DNA from 2 places in the Shewanella sp. Isolate8 genome. Region 1 is predicted to be linked to the other one. Evidence: predicted binding sites of a transcription regulator. Region 1 holds the regulator's gene; the other holds the start of a gene.

The links. The regulator LexA, encoded in region 1, represses DNA repair genes until DNA is damaged. The targets are predictions, from matches to a motif close to TACTGTATNNNNATACAGTA.
Region 2: a site for LexA is predicted at 1,590-1,609, ahead of imuA (translesion DNA synthesis-associated protein ImuA). Genes of this name have one in related genera too.

The regions. Positions count from the first base shown of each region.
Region 1 is NZ_JAKEVI010000005.1:179,459-188,348, forward strand. It holds gene L1D43_RS18630 (SulA-like leucine-rich domain-containing protein) at 198-707, opposite strand; gene lexA (transcriptional repressor LexA) at 704-1,321, opposite strand; gene yrfG (GMP/IMP nucleotidase) at 1,440-2,114, opposite strand; gene nudE (ADP compounds hydrolase NudE) at 2,210-2,755, shown strand; gene cysQ (3'(2'),5'-bisphosphate nucleotidase CysQ) at 2,809-3,621, shown strand; gene L1D43_RS18655 (N-acetyltransferase) at 3,614-4,069, shown strand; gene L1D43_RS18660 (TetR-like C-terminal domain-containing protein) at 4,177-4,797, shown strand; gene L1D43_RS18665 (MFS transporter) at 4,788-6,650, shown strand; gene mnmH (tRNA 2-selenouridine(34) synthase MnmH) at 6,744-7,859, opposite strand; gene selD (selenide, water dikinase SelD) at 7,859-8,890, opposite strand, start outside.
Region 2 is NZ_JAKEVI010000001.1:1,853,389-1,861,004, reverse strand. It holds gene L1D43_RS08220 (MFS transporter) at 1-661, opposite strand, end outside; gene def (peptide deformylase) at 841-1,332, shown strand; gene imuA (translesion DNA synthesis-associated protein ImuA) at 1,844-2,647, shown strand; gene L1D43_RS08205 (DNA polymerase Y family protein) at 2,648-4,492, shown strand; gene L1D43_RS08200 (error-prone DNA polymerase) at 4,492-7,616, shown strand, end outside.

The DNA.
Region 1 (8,890 bases):
AGGTGTTACAAGATTATTTTCGCCGCTCAAGCCGACAACCAAATTGTGCGATATAACAAATAATCGTTGATATCTATTACTAACTTAATGGCTGTTTAAATATTGATCAAGATCACTTTTATTTTATTTTGCTAAACAAAACAGACACAAAAACGCCCCTTGCGGGGCGTTTGTATGGAAAGGTAGTGCGAGGATGATTAGTGTAGCGAGCTAAACAGATTCGAGGGCTGACCGCTGAGATCCTCTTGGGAAAACGGGCTGGCAGGTAAGTGACCGTTCGCATCTTCGATCACTACCCCTAATGCGCGGGTATTCTTGGCGACTATCTGTAGGCGACGACTGTCACGGGCATCCAGGGTTTGTGCCCAGCAGATCACCGCACTGGATGTACCACTTGTGAGGGCTTTTTCCATCGCCCACAGGGTTTCGACCTCATCCTTGGTGTGCACAAGTAATATACGGTCCATGCGAACACCGCCGTCGGCCAGCATCTGTTTGTAGCCTATGTTTGGCGGGCTGATCAGCACCACCCATTGCCCCTGCTGACTGAGTCTGGCTAGCTCAGGGGTGAGGGCCTGGAGCTCCTGCTTGCCCTGAGTCGAACTTGCCGTGGTAGAGATAGTGTTGCCATCGCCGCGCTTAAGCGAGCTGTCGAGATCGACCCAAAGTCCTGGATGACGTGGCGCCATGCCCATTAGGTTGTTCATTGCCAGTCTCCATTTCGAATCACGCCAACGGCCAGGCCTTCGATACTCAGGCTCTGAGTGGTGAGATCGACGACGATAGGGGAATATTCTTCGTTTTCTGCATGAAGGAACACGGTGCTGCCGCGCTTCTCGAAGCGTTTAACCGTGACATCGTCTTCCACGCGGGCAACGATGATCTGACCGTTTCTGGCCTGTTCGACCTTATGTACTGCCAGCAGATCGCCTTCGAGAATGCCGATATCTTTCATACTGTCACCCTTGACCCTCAGCAGGAAGTCTGCGCTGGGGCGGAACATGCTTGGATCAACCTGATAGTGCTGCTCCACATGCTCCTGGGCCAGAATGGGCTCACCGGCGGCAACCTGGCCGATTAGAGGCAGACCGAGATCTTCAGGCTCTTCCTCTTGGGTCAGCTTAATACCGCGTGAGGTGCCGGGCATGATTTCGATGCAACCTTTCTTGGCCAGCGCCTTGAGGTGTTCCTCGGCAGCATTGGCACTCTTAAAGCCTAAGCGACGCGCAATTTCCGCACGGGTAGGCGGCATGCCAGTGTCGGCAATATTGCGTTTAATCAGATCTAAAATCTCGGCTTGTCTCGGGGTTAAGGGTCTCATGATTAATCCTGTCTTTCCATACAGTACCTGTCAGTATATACAGTATTTTATACAGTGCAAGTATTAACCAGATTTTCTGTCAGTCACATCAAGCGATTAGCGCGTAAAGCGCAGGCGGCTAGTCTCGTTGAGCCTGTTCTAGGGAGACGAGTAGATGATGGTAATCGTCGATGGCAGGGAAGTCGGCAAACTGCTTGTGCGGCTTTTGGCTGTCGGGATTCTTGATCCCTAGCTGATAGCCTACGCCGGCTTTTTGGGCCGCCAGTAGAATGGGCTCACTGTCGTCGATAAACAGGCAGCGGCTGGGATCCAGGGAAAACTCATTAAACAGGTGACGCCAGAACTTGGGATGCTCCTTGGGATAGCCTGTCGTGTGGCTGGAGAGCATCTCGTCTAACCCGCTAGCCAGTTCGGTATGTTTGAGCTTCAACGCCAGACTGTGGGGATGGGCGTTGGTGACTAAGATGCGCCGCTTGCCGTATTTGGCGAGCGTGCCGAGAAAGGGCATGCTGTCCTGACGCAGCTGGATCCTGTCGACCAGGGTGTGATGCAGCGCCAGAATGTCCAGACCCAACTCCTGTTGCCAATATTCGAGGCAATACCACTCCAGGGTGCCGAAGACCTTGGCATAGGCACTCTCTACCAGTTGCTGGGCCTCGGCCGGTGGGATCTGCCGCTGCTGACACAAGGCCTGAGGCACCAGGCTGAGCCAGAAGTGGTTGTCGAAATGCAGATCCAGCAGGGTACCGTCCATGTCTAACAATACGGTATCTATCTTATTCCAGGGAAACATAAAGGTAGTAAAAAAATTCCTTGGTTTGAGTTGTGGATTAGGCCCATCATAGTAAGATTGAGTGGTTAAGCAAACGCCATTTTTCAGGAAGTTCAATGTCGGACAAAAAGCCGCAGATCCTACATGCCGAAGTTGTTGCCCAGAGCCGTCTGTTCCAGATAGAGCAGGTGCATTTAAAATTTTCGAATCAGGTTGAGCGCCAATATGAGCGCATGAAGGGTAATACCCGCGGCGCCGTGATGGTGGTGCCTGTGCATGGCGAGGAACTCCTGCTGGGACGCGAATATGCGGCAGGCACCCATAGTTACGAGCTGGGCTTCCCCAAAGGCCTGGTGGATCCCGGCGAGACCCATGCCCAGGCGGCCAACCGTGAGCTGCAGGAGGAGATCGGCTTTGGTGCCCGTAAGTTGACCCATCTGATGGAGTTAAGCCTGGCGCCTGGCTACTTTGCCAGCAAGATGCAGATCTTCGTCGCCGAAGATCTGTATGAGAGTCGATTGCAGGGTGACGAGCCCGAACCCATAGAGGTGGTACGCTGGCCATTGAGCCAGTGGTCTGAGTTGTTATTAGAAGATGACTTTTCCGAATCTCGAAGCGTTAGCGCCTTGTTTTTGGCACAGAAACATCTAAAACTAAAGTAGTTAATCCGAATTATCATATTAGGCATTGCCAGATGTAGGCTGTTGGAGTTGTGATGAAGCCAGAAGAGTATGTTGAGCAGGCGATTTCGATTGCCATCGAGGCGGGAGAAGCCATTAAAGGGATCTACCTCGAGGGCAGTTTTGACAAAGAGGTGAAATCCGACAATACCCCGGTGACCTCTGCCGATATCGCGGCCCATAAGATCATCGCTTCCCAGCTTAACAGTCTCACCCCTGAGATCCCGGTTTTATCCGAAGAAGATGCCGATATCCCCTACGTCGAGCGCGCCGACTGGCAGCGCTACTGGTTAGTCGATCCCCTAGATGGCACGGGCGAGTTTATTGCCGGTAGCGGTGACTTCTCGGTGATCATCGCCCTGGTCGAGCACAATCGCCCTATCATGGGCGTAGTCTATGTGCCTATGACGGGCGTGGTCTATTACGCCATTGCGGGGCTGGGCGCCTATAAGCGCAGCAGCAAGGGCGAGGTGCGTATCGCCAGCAAACAGCTCACCACAGATGATGAACCTTGTTTGCGCCTGGCGGTGAGCCGTCGTCAGGATCCCCAATCTGTATTGAAGCTTTTCAATCACCCTAAACACTGCGAGCTAGTGGTGTTGGGTGGTGCGGCGCTTAAGAGCTGTCTGGTGGCAGAAGGTCGCGCCGACTGTTATGTGCGTATCGGTCCCACGGGTGAGTGGGACACGGGCGCGGCGCAGATCATCATCGAAGAAGCGGGCGGCCAGGTGATGGATCTCGAGCTACAGCCACTGAGTTATAACGAGCGCGAATCACTAGAGAATCCCAACTTTATCGTCGTGGGATCGACCCACCTGCCATGGGACGAGCTGTTAACCCGTGAATAATCTCCCTCATATTTCTATCAAGGCGGCTGGTAAGCACCAGCTGCAGGCGCTCTATCGTCTGGAGCAGGGACTATTTGGTGCTCATGCCTATCCAGACTTCTTCTTTCGTCAGAGTTTCGACTGCTGGCCAAGCGGCCTGCGAGTCGCTTGTGACGAAAACGAGTGTCTACTGGGCTACATACTGCTGGCCAGGAGCGAACGGGTAGATAGTGCCTGGATCCTCTCGGTCGCAGTCGATAGTGCCGCTCAGGGGCGAGGCATAGGCAGGCGTTTGATTGTAGAGTCCTTGAGCGCGCTACCCGCTAGCGTGACACAGGTGAAGCTCACGGTAGCGCCGGATAATCCTGCTAGGCACCTCTATGCCAGGTTAGGCTTTGTCGAGCAAGGGCTGGAGGCCGACTACTTCGGTCCAGACGAAGACAGAGTTCTCATGACACTCAGCCGATAAATTTCCCTCTTTATTCTGGTCGCCGAAAAACAATCTTATTATGAACATTGTTTTTTATTTTGCTTGCTGGTAACTTGAACGCAAATTGACAGAGGGATGGAGCCGAGATGGCAAGACGTAAGGAACATACTCATGATGAGATTCGGGCGATGGCAACCGCCGCCGTGCTGCAGCATTTGGCGGTCGAGTCACTCGATAGCCTGAGCCTGCGCAAGGTGGCTCAAGTTGTCGGCTATGTGCCCAGCACCCTGGTGAATCTCTTCGGGAGCTATCAGGGTCTGCTACTAGCCGTCGCCGAGTTGACGCTGGATCAGCTTTACCAGTGCCTGGTTTCTAATGCACAAGTCTCTCAAGCCTATGACTCGAATCCACTCGAGGCGATGGCCAACGCCTACCAGCAATTTGCCTTCGAGCAGCCTAGAGCCTTTCAGCTGATCTTCGAGCTTAAGGCAACCGATGAGCAGGGGCTGAGCGAGCATCATGCCCGGCTTATTGCGCAGCTGTTTGCCTTGATAGAGTCTTGCCTGGGCGAGCTGTTGCCCGAGCTATCCGGTGAGCAACGATTACTGGCGAGCCGAGCCCTGTGGGGGGGCGTGCATGGCTTGGTGTGTCTGGCGCTGGACGATAAGCTCTTTGCTCCCGGGATAAGTATCGAGGAGGCCATTCGCCACCATATCGCGGTTCAACTTAAAGGATTGGGTTATCACAAGGAGGCGTTATGCTGTTAACCAAGCGGTTTTTTCCCTATTTTGCCACTCAGTGCCTGGGGGCACTCAACGACAATATCTACAAGAATGTGCTGCTTCTGATGGTGACCTATAGCCAGATAGAGGAACTGCCCATCAGCGTAAACCTGTTCGTTAACCTCGCCGCCGGCGTGTTTATCCTGCCTTTCTTCTTGTTTTCCGCCCACGCGGGAGTGGTGGCCGACAACATGGATAAGGCCAAATTGATCAGACGCTTAAAGCAGCTGGAGCTGGTGATCATGTCCTGCGCGGCCATGGCGATTCTGAGCCAGAGTTATATGGTGATGTTAGTGTTGCTCTTCTTAACCGGCAGCCAGTCGGCCTATTTCGGGCCGGTAAAATATTCGCTCCTGCCTCAGGCCTTAGCGGAAGATGAGCTGGTGACGGGTAATGCCTGGGTAGAGATGGGCACCTTCTTGTCGATCCTGATAGGCACACTCAGCGCCGGGCTTCTGGTGGCCAGCGACAAGGGCATTATCGCTACCGCGGCGACCGTGTTTGTGCTGGCCGTTGCCGGTTACCTGGCCAGCCGGGCGATTCCAGCCATGCCGCCTCAAGGCGCGATCACTAAGATTCGTTTCGCGCCCTTGTCGGGCACCTGGCGCAGCATAGCTAAAGTCAGAAAGACCCCGAGTATCTGGATGGCCATCTTGGCGATCAGCTGGTTCTGGTTTCTCGGGGCGACCTATCTGACTCAGTTCCCCAACTTTGCCAAGCTGCACCTGCATGCGGATGCGACAGTGGTGTCGCTCTTGTTGGCCCTATTCTCTATCGGTATCGCGGTGGGCTCCTTCCTGTGTGAGCGTTTCTCTTTTGGACACGTGGAATTGGGTCTCTTGCCCTTCGGTGTGGCCGGGCTGACCCTGTTTGGCGTGGATCTGCTGTGGTCACTCCCCGAGTTGCCGGCCCAGGCCGAGACCGTCTATAGCTTTAGTAGCTTCATCGCCGAGTCGCAGCATTACCGGGTGATGTTTGCCCTGTTTATGGTGGGGGTGAGCGGTGGTCTGTTTATCGTGCCTCTGTATGCCTTCATTCAGTCGCGCGCCGATAGGGGTGAGTGTGCTCAGGCAATCGCCGCAAACAACATAATGAATGCCCTGTTCATGGTGGTCTCGGCTGCGCTGTCTATTCTGCTGTTGGAGGGCCTAGGTTGGAGCATTACAGATCTCTTCTTATTGTTGGCGCTGCTCAATGCCGTGGTTGCCCTGTATGTCTATAGTCAGGTGCCTGAGTTTACCCAGAGATTTGTCAGCTATCTGCTGAGCCATATTTTGTATCGCGTTACTGTGACCGGCCGCGACAAGCTGCCTAGCGAAGGTGCCGGCATCATAGTGTGCAACCATGTGAGCTATGTGGATGCCTTGATCATCATGGGCGCCTCGACCCGTCCGATCCGTTTCGTGATGGATAAATCTATCAGCGAGATGCCGCTGCTCAAGTATCTGTTTCGCCACGCGGGAGTGATCCCCATCTGTTCCCCGCGCCAGTGTGAGGCAACCTATAATCAGGCGTTCGAGGCTATTCATCAGGCGCTGGCCAATGGAGACTTGGTGTGTATCTTTCCCGAGGGACGCCTGACCCCTAACGGTGAGCTGGGCGAATTCCGCCCCGGCATCGACAAGATCCTCGCCCGCGATCCTGTCCCAGTGATCCCCATGGCGCTCAGTGGCCTCTGGGGCTCCTACTTCAGTCATAAGGATGGGCATGCCCTGAGCACCAGACCCAAACGCTTCTGGTCTAAGATATCGGTTGATCTCGATGATGTGGTGTCGGGTACCGAGGCTAACCGCCATCTGCTGCGCGAGCGGGTCGAGGCCATGTTACCCGCATCCTAGCGGCTTGCCGTTTTTGCAAGGGTTAAACATAAAGCCAGGCATCATACCTGGCTTTATGTTTTCGGTGGTTTCACTTTATAAGGTTTTAGTGTGCTAGCGAACGGCGTATTCATCCAGCCATTGATGCATAGCCTTATGGTCGCCCTGGAAGATCACCCGCTCGGCTTTCTTGGCTATCTGATACTGATACATGGGATCGTAATATTTGCTGAGTAGCAATTCGATCCACTCAAGGTGCGCCTGGGTATCGCCACGCTGTAGCTGCACCGCTAATGCGTCTCTTATCAGCTGTTGCAGCTCGTCGTGTTGCTTACCGCCGAGGCGTTTCTTGATGCCTGAGATGCTGTTTGCCAGATACTCACTAAATGCGTCGAATCCGGCCTCTTCGCCCAGACGCTCTACATAGCCTTGATGCATCTTATGGACATATTCGTCCAGCAGACGTGTCAGCCTGGCCTCCAGCGGTTCTTCAAGGATGACGACGCTGGCGGTCTGCATCCCCATGTAGAAAGCCTTGGGTAGCGCAGAGCGTCCGATGAGATAGCTCTCATCTTCTAGCAGCAGATCCCGCGCGGCGCTCTGTTGGTGTTTCAACAGGGCGACCCCTAAGCCATTTTCGAAGTTGATCTGCGTCGGCTGCGCCTCATGGTAGCGACCGAAACTCGAGCCCCTATGATGGGCGAGCCCTTCGAGATCGACTGCCTCTTGCCGCTGCAACAGAAAATCTGTCTTACCGCTGCCGGTTATGCCGCTGAGGATCAACATAGGTTTCACCTCCGGCGCCCTGTCTATGGTGTCGATAAGGAACTGACGCATCGCCTTATAGCCGCCTTGAATGTAGGGCACGGCTCTACCGGCCTCGGCTAACCATTGCTGAGTCAGCTGAGAGCGCAGTCCGCCACGAAAGCAATAGAGATAGGCTTCGGGATGAGCGTCGAGATAGGCGAGCCAGGCATCGACACGCTGCTGTTTGACCTCGCCGCATACCAGGGAATGACCGAGGGCGATGGCGGCGTCCTGGCCTCGTTCCTTATAACAGGTTCCCACTTGTTGTCGCTCATCGTCACGCATCAGGGGACGGTTGCTACTGACGGGAAAGGCGCCCTTGGTAAATTCTATGGGGGCGCGAACATCCATGATGGGATGGTCAGATGCCAGGATGCGAGCATATTCACTCGCGGGGATAATCTTGTCGTTTAGGTGGCCCATTAGATCAGTTCCACCAGTGGCTGCGACTCGGTTTGAGGCACTAGCTCACCAATACATTGTGTGGGCAGCCCCTCTTTTTCTAGCAGAGCAAGCAGCTCGGCCTCATGACTGTTTGATACGGCAATCAGCAAGCCGCCGCTGGTTTGCGGGTCGCACAATAGAGCTTTCTGCTCGTCGTTCACCTGGGGCAGATGCTCGCCGTAGCTGTCGTAGTTGCGATGGGTGCCACCTGGAATGCAGCCAAGCTTGAGGTAGTCCATTGCCTTAGGCTGCAAGGGTAGGGCGCTCAGATCGACTTTGGCCGCCAGCGTTGCGCCTTGGCACATCTCGATGAGGTGGCCTGCCAAGCCAAAGCCTGTCACATCTGTCATGGCGTTAACGCCTGGGATCTTGGCAATGGTGGCGCCTATCTTGTTCAGCTGACACATGGCGTCAGGGGCAATATTGATATCTTGCTCGGCAAGCTTCTTCTGCTTCTGCGCCGTTGTGAGTATGCCGATACCTAGCGGCTTGGTCAGATAGAGTCTGTCACCCGCCTTGGCCGTGTCGTTTTGTTTGAGTTCGTTTAGGGGGATCTGGCCTGTCACCGCGAGACCGAAGATAGGCTCGGGCGCATCGATGCTGTGGCCGCCAGCCAACATGATACCGGCATCTTTACAGGCCTGGCGTCCGCCATCGACCACCTGCTGGGCAATTTCCGCTGGCAAGACATTGACCGGCCAGCCCAGAATGGCGATGGCCATCATGGGCGTGCCACCCATGGCGTAGATATCGCTGATGGCATTAGTCGCCGCGATGCGGCCGAAGGTAAAGGGATCATCCACTATCGGCATGAAGAAGTCTGTGGTGCTGATGATGCCAGTCTCATCGTTGAGGCGATAAACGGCGGCATCGTCACGAGTCTGATTACCTACCAGAATGTTTGGATCGTCAAAGCTGGGTAGCTGAGAGGCCAGTATGGTGCCTAGTACCTTAGGTGAAATCTTGCAACCACAGCCAGCACCGTGGCTGTATTCGGTGAGTTTAATCTT
Region 2 (7,616 bases), on a different contig from region 1:
AACGGGCATTGCCCAGCACCTCTTGAATATCCCTGAATACCTGAGACAGTGACTTACCCCGCTGCTGGTGAGGATTGGTCGGTTCGTGATAGAAGAAGAGTGCCGGAATGAAATTTATGCCGATCCAGATTGCCGACATGATGAAGACCCAGTCCCAGCTGATGGCGCGGACATAGCCGGCGATGAAGGGGCCGAGGAAGCCGCCCACATTGACCATCATATAGAAGATGCCAAAACCCAGGCCTCGGTTGGTGTGATCTGTGGTGCGTGCCACAGTGCCCGTCACCACAGGTTTAAAGCAGGCTGCGCCGATGGCGACCCCCATGAAGGCGATGAAGAAGCCGCTAAAGCTGCTCACCTGACCTAGGAGGAAATAGCTGGGGCACATGATGGCGTAGGCGATAAGAAACATCTTACGGTAGCCATAGCGATCGGCCAGTGCACCGGTAAGTACAGGAAACAGGTAGAGAAAGAAGGGGATCATTCCCTGCAGCAGGCCACGCTCCTGTTCGCTAAAGCCTAAGCCGCCTTGGTGAGCAGGAGAGGTCATATAGAGGGAGGAGAGGGTAAAGAAGCCATACCAGGCGAGACGCTCGAAGATCTCCATGGTATTGGCCACATAAAAGGTACTAGGCAGAGGGGTACGTATAGGGGTCGTCATCATCATTCTCGTATATTGTATACATTTATCTGGTCATGCTATCGACTTGAGCGATGAAATACAAGTCGGCTGCAAGGCTTGGCCTGAAGGGAAAACCCGATTGCGGTTGCCTTTAATGTGATTTCGGTCATAATGGCACCACTTTATATGCCTAATTTGATTAACCAGAACCTGAGACTATGCCTGTACTCGATATATTGACCATTCCTGATGAGCGCCTGAAACGTAAGGCCAAGCCCGTAGAAGACATTGCCGCCGTGCAAGGTTTTATCGATGATCTGATCGAAACCATGTACCACACAGACGATGGCATTGGGCTCGCCGCTACTCAGGTGGGCAGCGAACACGCCATCTTAGTGATCGATCTGTCTGAGGATCGCGATCAGCCCATCGTGGTGATCAATCCTGAGTTCGTCGAGCGTTCGGGCGAGATCGTCGGCGAAGAGGGCTGTCTCTCAATTCCTGGCTACCGCGCCAAGGTGACACGTTTCGAAAAGGTGAAGGTCAAGGCGCTTAACCGTCAGGGTGAGGCCTTTGAGATCGAGAGCGATGACTTCCTGGCAATCGTGCTGCAACACGAGATGGATCATCTCGATGGCAAGGTCTTTATCGAGCACCTGTCGCCCCTCAAGCAGCAGATAGCGCTCAAGAAGGTCAAGAAATACCGTTGATCGACGCTGATAACCGATAAAGCCACCTTAGGGTGGTTTTTTTGTGCCTGCGCGGTGTGAATCCCGCGCTTTGACTTCAATGAGCCGCTGCAACTGATTGTCGCAAAACAGCTATCTCTGTTCACCGATGAAAATCAGTGGCTAGCTTGCCCTCTTGCTTAAGCCAGAGGCAGAGAGTGCGGCTTATGCCGTCAAGCAGTGGAAGGATCTCGAAAGAGCACCCGTTTTCGGGCTTGCGATCTGCCCATTTATAAATATACTGTATTTATATACAGTATTATTTCGATTTCCATGTTTAAGGTAAGCAGGGTTAGCGCTGCCTGGGAAAGATGCCAGATTGATGTCGTGGCTCTGTTACGGTCCAGCTGCGGTATAAGTCGTGGTTCAGTCGTGATTGGGTCGTGACTAGGTCATGATTCAGTCGCGATTAGCTCTTGGCATCTTAGTGTTAACAGCTCAAGGCTAACAACTCAGCCATCCCTTAAGCGAATCGAATGAGAGCGGGTGCATCATGGCCTTGGCAGATCTTCAACTTGAACGTTTACTCCAGCGCGCCGATCTTTGGCGCGGCGATGCCTATCATCCCCAGCAAGAGGGGCAGGATAGCGGTTATCCTGAGCTTAATCGCCATCTAGGGCAGGGAGGCTGGCCTAATCAGGGGCTATGCGAGATCTTCTCTACCAGTGAGGGGATTGGCGAGCTGAGTCTTGTACTGCCGCTGATGCGCCGCCTGATCCCTAACGCATCGACCGAAGGTTGTGGTACCGGACTGGTGAGCCTGGTGGCGCCGCCTCATGTGCCTTATCCCCAAGCGTTAGCGATGCAGGGCATAGATATCAGCCGTCTCTTGTGGATCGACACCCAGGCGGTGAAGGAGCAGCTATGGGCGCTCGAGCAGATCTTAACTAGCGGCGTCTCGCCTCTGGTCTTATGTTGGCTTAAGGAGCTCAGTGTCAGTCAGGCCAGGCGCTTGCAGCTTGCCTGCGAGAAGGGCGAGAGTCTGTGTTTCTGCTATCTGCCGGATAAGATGAAGGAGCAGGCCCATCCCGTGCCGCTGCGGATCGCCTTGCAGGCTAACACCGAGGCAGGAACAGATAAGCCGCTCGAGACCCAGGTAGATATTTTAAAGCGCCGTGGTGGTTGGCCGGCGCCGGGCTTTTCCTTATCGCTTCTGCCCGAGCTATTGGCTCAGAGCCTGATGCTCGATGTGGCTACAGAGAGGGGACGGGAGAAGGAATGGGAGGATGAACTGGATAGGAAGCTGGATAGGCCTCAGGAGAGCGCCCAAGTCTTGCAAGGTCCCTGGAGTGCTTAGATGCTGTGGCTTGCGGTCTATTTTCCTCACTGGTTACTTCAGTATCAAGGCTACCATCAAGGTTTGCCCCAGGGCAGCGAGCTGGCCCTCTTCGAGCGTCAGTCCAGTCAGATCCTTATCGCCTCAAGCGCTGCGGCTAAGCTGGGGGTCGAGACGGGCCAGAGTCTGGCGACCGCCCAGGCGCTCAGCCCATCGCTGCAGTTATTAGCCTATGAGCCCTCTTTGAGTCAGGAGGCCATCCATTGGCTGTGCCAGTGGAGCTATGGTTACAGCGCCAGGGTCGTGCCGCCCGTCTGCCCGTTCGAGCAGGCCAGGCAAAAGAAACCGAATGAGTCGCCGAGTCTGACAGACACCTTGCTGCTGGAGGTCGGCTCGATGGCGAAGGTTTTCGGCGGCCTGGACAGACTCATCAGCCAGTATCATAAGACAGCCCAGGATTATGGGCTCGAGTGCCAGTTTGCCCTGGGAGAGAATGCACTGCTGGCTCAGCTAGGGGCCAGATACCGGCCTATGTTCAGGCAGGCTGGTGAGCCATCAGATGACTATTGGCCGTTATCACAAAAGAATGAGCCGTTGTCACAAGAGAATGCGCCGTTGTCACAAGAGAATACGCGATTGCTGCGAGACAATGAGCCGCAGGGCATGTCAGTGGCGCCAGCCTATCCCCAAGGCGCAGAGATTGAAGAAGTAGCCCCCGAGGTGTTAGCGCAGCAGGCCTATGGTCAGGAGCGGCTATCACAGGAGGAGCTATCACAAGAGAGGCTATCACAGGAGGAGTTTGTCCAGGTTACTCTCGCCCAAATCGCGTCTTTGCCGGTCTCTGTCTTGCCATTGCCGCAACATGTGTTGCAGGCCCTTGAGAATATGGGGCTGACCCAGGTTAAGGCGCTGCTTACCTTGCCGTTCAAGGAGCTTGGTGAGCGTTTTGGCGAGACCGTGCTGACCCTACTGGCTCGCCTCAAAGGTCAGCTACCCCAGGTGCATGAGTTTTATCAGATGCCTGAGTCTTATCGCCACAAGCTGGCCTTGCTCTATGAGGTGAGTCACCTCGAAGGCTTGGCCTTTCCCCTTGGGCGCATGTTAGGGACGCTATCGGCCTATCTTGTACAGCGTCAACAGGCGGTGCTGGCGCTGTCATTAACCTTAGTGTTTCGCGATCTGAATCTAGCCCCGCTACGCTGTGAGATCCGTTACCCCTTCGCCGAACATAGGGCCGACGCCCTGCTTAAGCTTTGCCGCGTGCAACTGGAGCGTCTTACCCTGGAGGCACCGGTGACTAGCCTGGCGATTCAGGCCGATACGCTGGTGGCACTGTCGGTGCAGACACCCCATTGGTGGAAGGGTGAGGGGGAGAGCGATGCCAGCATGCGTCTGTTATCCCTGCTTGAGGCGCGTTTAGGGGCAGACAAGGTTAAGGGACTTGAGAATCACAGTCATCACCTGCCGGAGCAGAGCTGGCAGAGCCGCAGCCTTTCTCAAAACCGTTTGGGTGCCCAGGGACGCAAGGGAGCGAGTCAGGATGCTATGGTCTCAGGGAGCAACCTGTGCGCCGAGCCAAGGGCCAGCTATCAGGGTAAGACCCGTGCGCTGAGCGAGGAGGCGACCTTGTTTACGGATCTGTTTCATGGCCTGTGTGACGGCCGCATTCGGCCCAATTGGCTACTGCGTCAGCCTGAGCCAATTGGGCAGGAGTCGGTGAGCCTGCTCAAGGGCCCGGAGCGACTGCATAGTCCCTGGTCGGCGAGTCCGCCGCGGGATTATTATCTTGCCCGCCGACACCATGGCGGACTCTGCTGGGTGTTTCGCACGCCTGAGGGCTTATTCCTGCAGGGATGGTTTGGCTAATGCGCACCCAATCACAGCACACTGAGCCACAGTATGCCGAATTACACGCTCTCTCCAATTACAGCTTTTTGCGGGGGGCCTCTCACCCCCATGAGCTGGTGGAGCAGGCCAAGCGCCTGGGCTATCAGGCGCTGGCGTTGACCGACGAATGTTCCTTCGCCGGTGTGGTTAAGGCCCATGAGGCGGCTAAGCGCTGCAACCTTAAGTTGATCTTGGGCGCCGAGTTTCATCTCGATGAGGGGCTGTTTGTGCTGCTGGCACCCAGTCGTCTGGCCTATGGCGAGATCAGCGCCCTGGTCACCCAGGCCAGGCGGAGTCAGAGTAAGGGCGAGTACAGGGTGAGCCTAGAGGCTATCCTGGCTCAGCAGCAGAGCCTGCTGCTGTGGCGGCCACCGACTCTGGCGCAGTTTAGGCAAGGCGGCGGGGGAGCGAGCGCAGAGCCCGATATGTTATCTCGTTATCGTGAGCACATAGGAGGCATAGCCTCACGGCTGGTTTCAGCCTTTTCGGGACGCCTGCATCTCTTGATGGAGCGACTCTTGCTGCCGGGAGAGGCACTCAACCTACAGCAATGGCAATGGCTGAGTCAGGCCCAGGCGATCCCCTGTGTGGCGGCCGGTGGCGTGCGCATGCATGAGGCGGAGCGTCAGCCGCTGCTCGATATCTTGACCTGTATCGCCCATGGGCGGGATCTCGATAGCGGTGCGGCCCTATGCTCCATCAACGCTGAAGCCAGCCTCAAGCCAATAGCGGCGCAGCGTAAACGCTACCCTCAGGCGTGGATCGACAACGCCCTGGCGCTGGCCCGTCGCTGTCATTTCTCCCTGGATGAACTCAAATATGAGTACCCGGCGGAGGTGGTACCAGCCGACATGCAGGCCAGTGAGTATCTGGCGCAGGCGGTGCGGGAAGGGGCCAAACGGCGCTTTCCGGCCGGGGTGCCCGCTAAGGTGAAGATGCAATATGAGAAGGAGCTGCAATTGATTGCGGCGATGGCCTATGAGTATTTCTTTCTCACCATCTATGACATCGTCTGTTTCGCCAAATCCCAGCAGATCCTCTATCAGGGGCGGGGCTCGGCGGCGAACTCAGTGGTCTGTTACTGCCTGGGGATCACCGAGGTGGATCCCACTAAGATCAACATGTTGTTCGAACGCTTCATCTCTAAGGAGCGTAACGAGCCGCCGGATATCGACGTGGACTTCGAGCATGAGCGGCGCGAGGAGGTGATTCAGTATATCTACCGCAAATATGGCCGTGAGCGCACCGCGCTTGCCGCGGCGGTGATCTGCTACCGCTTCAAGAGTGCCATGGGCGATGTGGGCAAGGCGCTGGGAATAGATGCCGAGCAGATCGCCCTGATGATTAAGCGCATAGATCGCCGGGATCCCAAGCACCACTGGACGACTCAGCTGGCCGCCATGCTGCCAGACTCGGGGCGCGGACGCATGTTGCTGCCCCTAGTGCAGACGCTGATCGGCTTTCCCCGTCACCTGTCGCAGCACGTAGGCGGTTTTATCATCTCGGCGGGCCCCTTGTCTGAGCTGGTGCCCATTGAAAATGCGGCCATGGCGGAGCGCACAGTGATCCAGTGGGATAAAGATGATCTAGAGACCCTAGGGCTGCTCAAGGTGGATATCCTGGCGCTGGGTATGCTGACGGCGATCCGCAAGACCTTTGCCTTGCTGAGTCGACCCGAGAAAGGCTTTTCCATGGCCGATGTGGTCTGGGAGGAGGCGGAGGTCTATCGCATGTTGCAGAAGGGCGACAGCATAGGCGTGTTTCAGGTCGAGTCGCGGGCCCAGAGCGCCATGCTGCCAAGGCTTAAGCCTGCCTGCTATTACGACCTCGTGGTACAGATCGCCATCGTCAGGCCTGGGCCAATCCAGGGGGATATGGTGCATCCCTACCTGAGACGAAGGGACGGCCTGGAAGCGGTGGAGTATCCTAGTCCGGCGGTCGAGTCCGTGTTATCTCGCACCATGGGCGTGCCTATCTTTCAGGAGCAGGTGATCCAGCTGGCCATGGTGGCTGCCGGTTTTAGCGGCGGTGAAGCGGATCAGCTGCGTCGGGCGATGGCAAGCTGGAAACGCACCGGTGAGCTGGATAAGTTTGAGGCTAAGTTGCTCAAGGGGATGGCGGCGCGCGGCTACAGCCAAACATTTGCCGAGCAGATTTACCGGCAGATCAAGGGCTTCGGCGAGTATGGTTTTCCCGAGTCCCATTCGGCCAGCTTCGCCCTGCTGGCCTATGTGTCGGCCTATCTTAAGCATCATTATCCGGCGGCCTTCTGCTGCGCCTTACTCAACAGCCAACCCATGGGGTTTTACAGCCCGTCGCAGCTGATCCAGGATGTGTTGCGTCACCATGTCATGGTGTTGCCGGTATGCGTCAATCACAGCGACTGGGAGAATAGTCTGGTGAGCCTGCAGGAAGGCGAGGAACCGGCGATCCGCCTAGGCTTTCGCCAGGTCAAAGGCCTGAGGCATGAGGATATCAAGGTGCTGATTCAGGCGCGTCCAGAGGGGGGCTTTAAGCGAGTCGAGCAGCTCTATGAGACTGGTCTGTCTCAGGGCTGTCTGACCCTACTGGCCAGCGCCGATGCCCTGTTGAGCCTGGCTGGACACAGGTATCAGGCGCGCTGGCAACTCAGTGCCTATCAGCCGAGCCTGCCACTGTTTGATGAACTGCCGCCAGCTTCTAGCCAGGTGGTGTTGGCGCCTCCCAGCGAGATGGCGGCCATGCAGAGTGATTATCGCCACCTGGGACTCAGCCTAGGGCGCCATGTGATGGCGCAGCTCAGGGAGCAGATGCCATTTAAAGGCTGTCTGCGCGCCGCAGAGCTATCAGGTTGTCGTCACGGGCAGCTGGTTCGCGTGGCCGGAGTGGTCGTGGGACGTCAGCGTCCGGGGACCGCCTCGGACGTCACCTTCGTGACACTGGAAGATGAGACGGGCAACATCAATGTGATCGTCTGGAGCGCCACGGCCAGGGCGCAGCGACAGCCATTTCTAACATCAAAAATTTTAAAGGTAACCGGCGTACTTGAGACGCAATCTGGTGTGTCACATATTATTGCCGGCAGGCTGGATGACCTATCTGGCATGGTGAATGATTTTGAGTC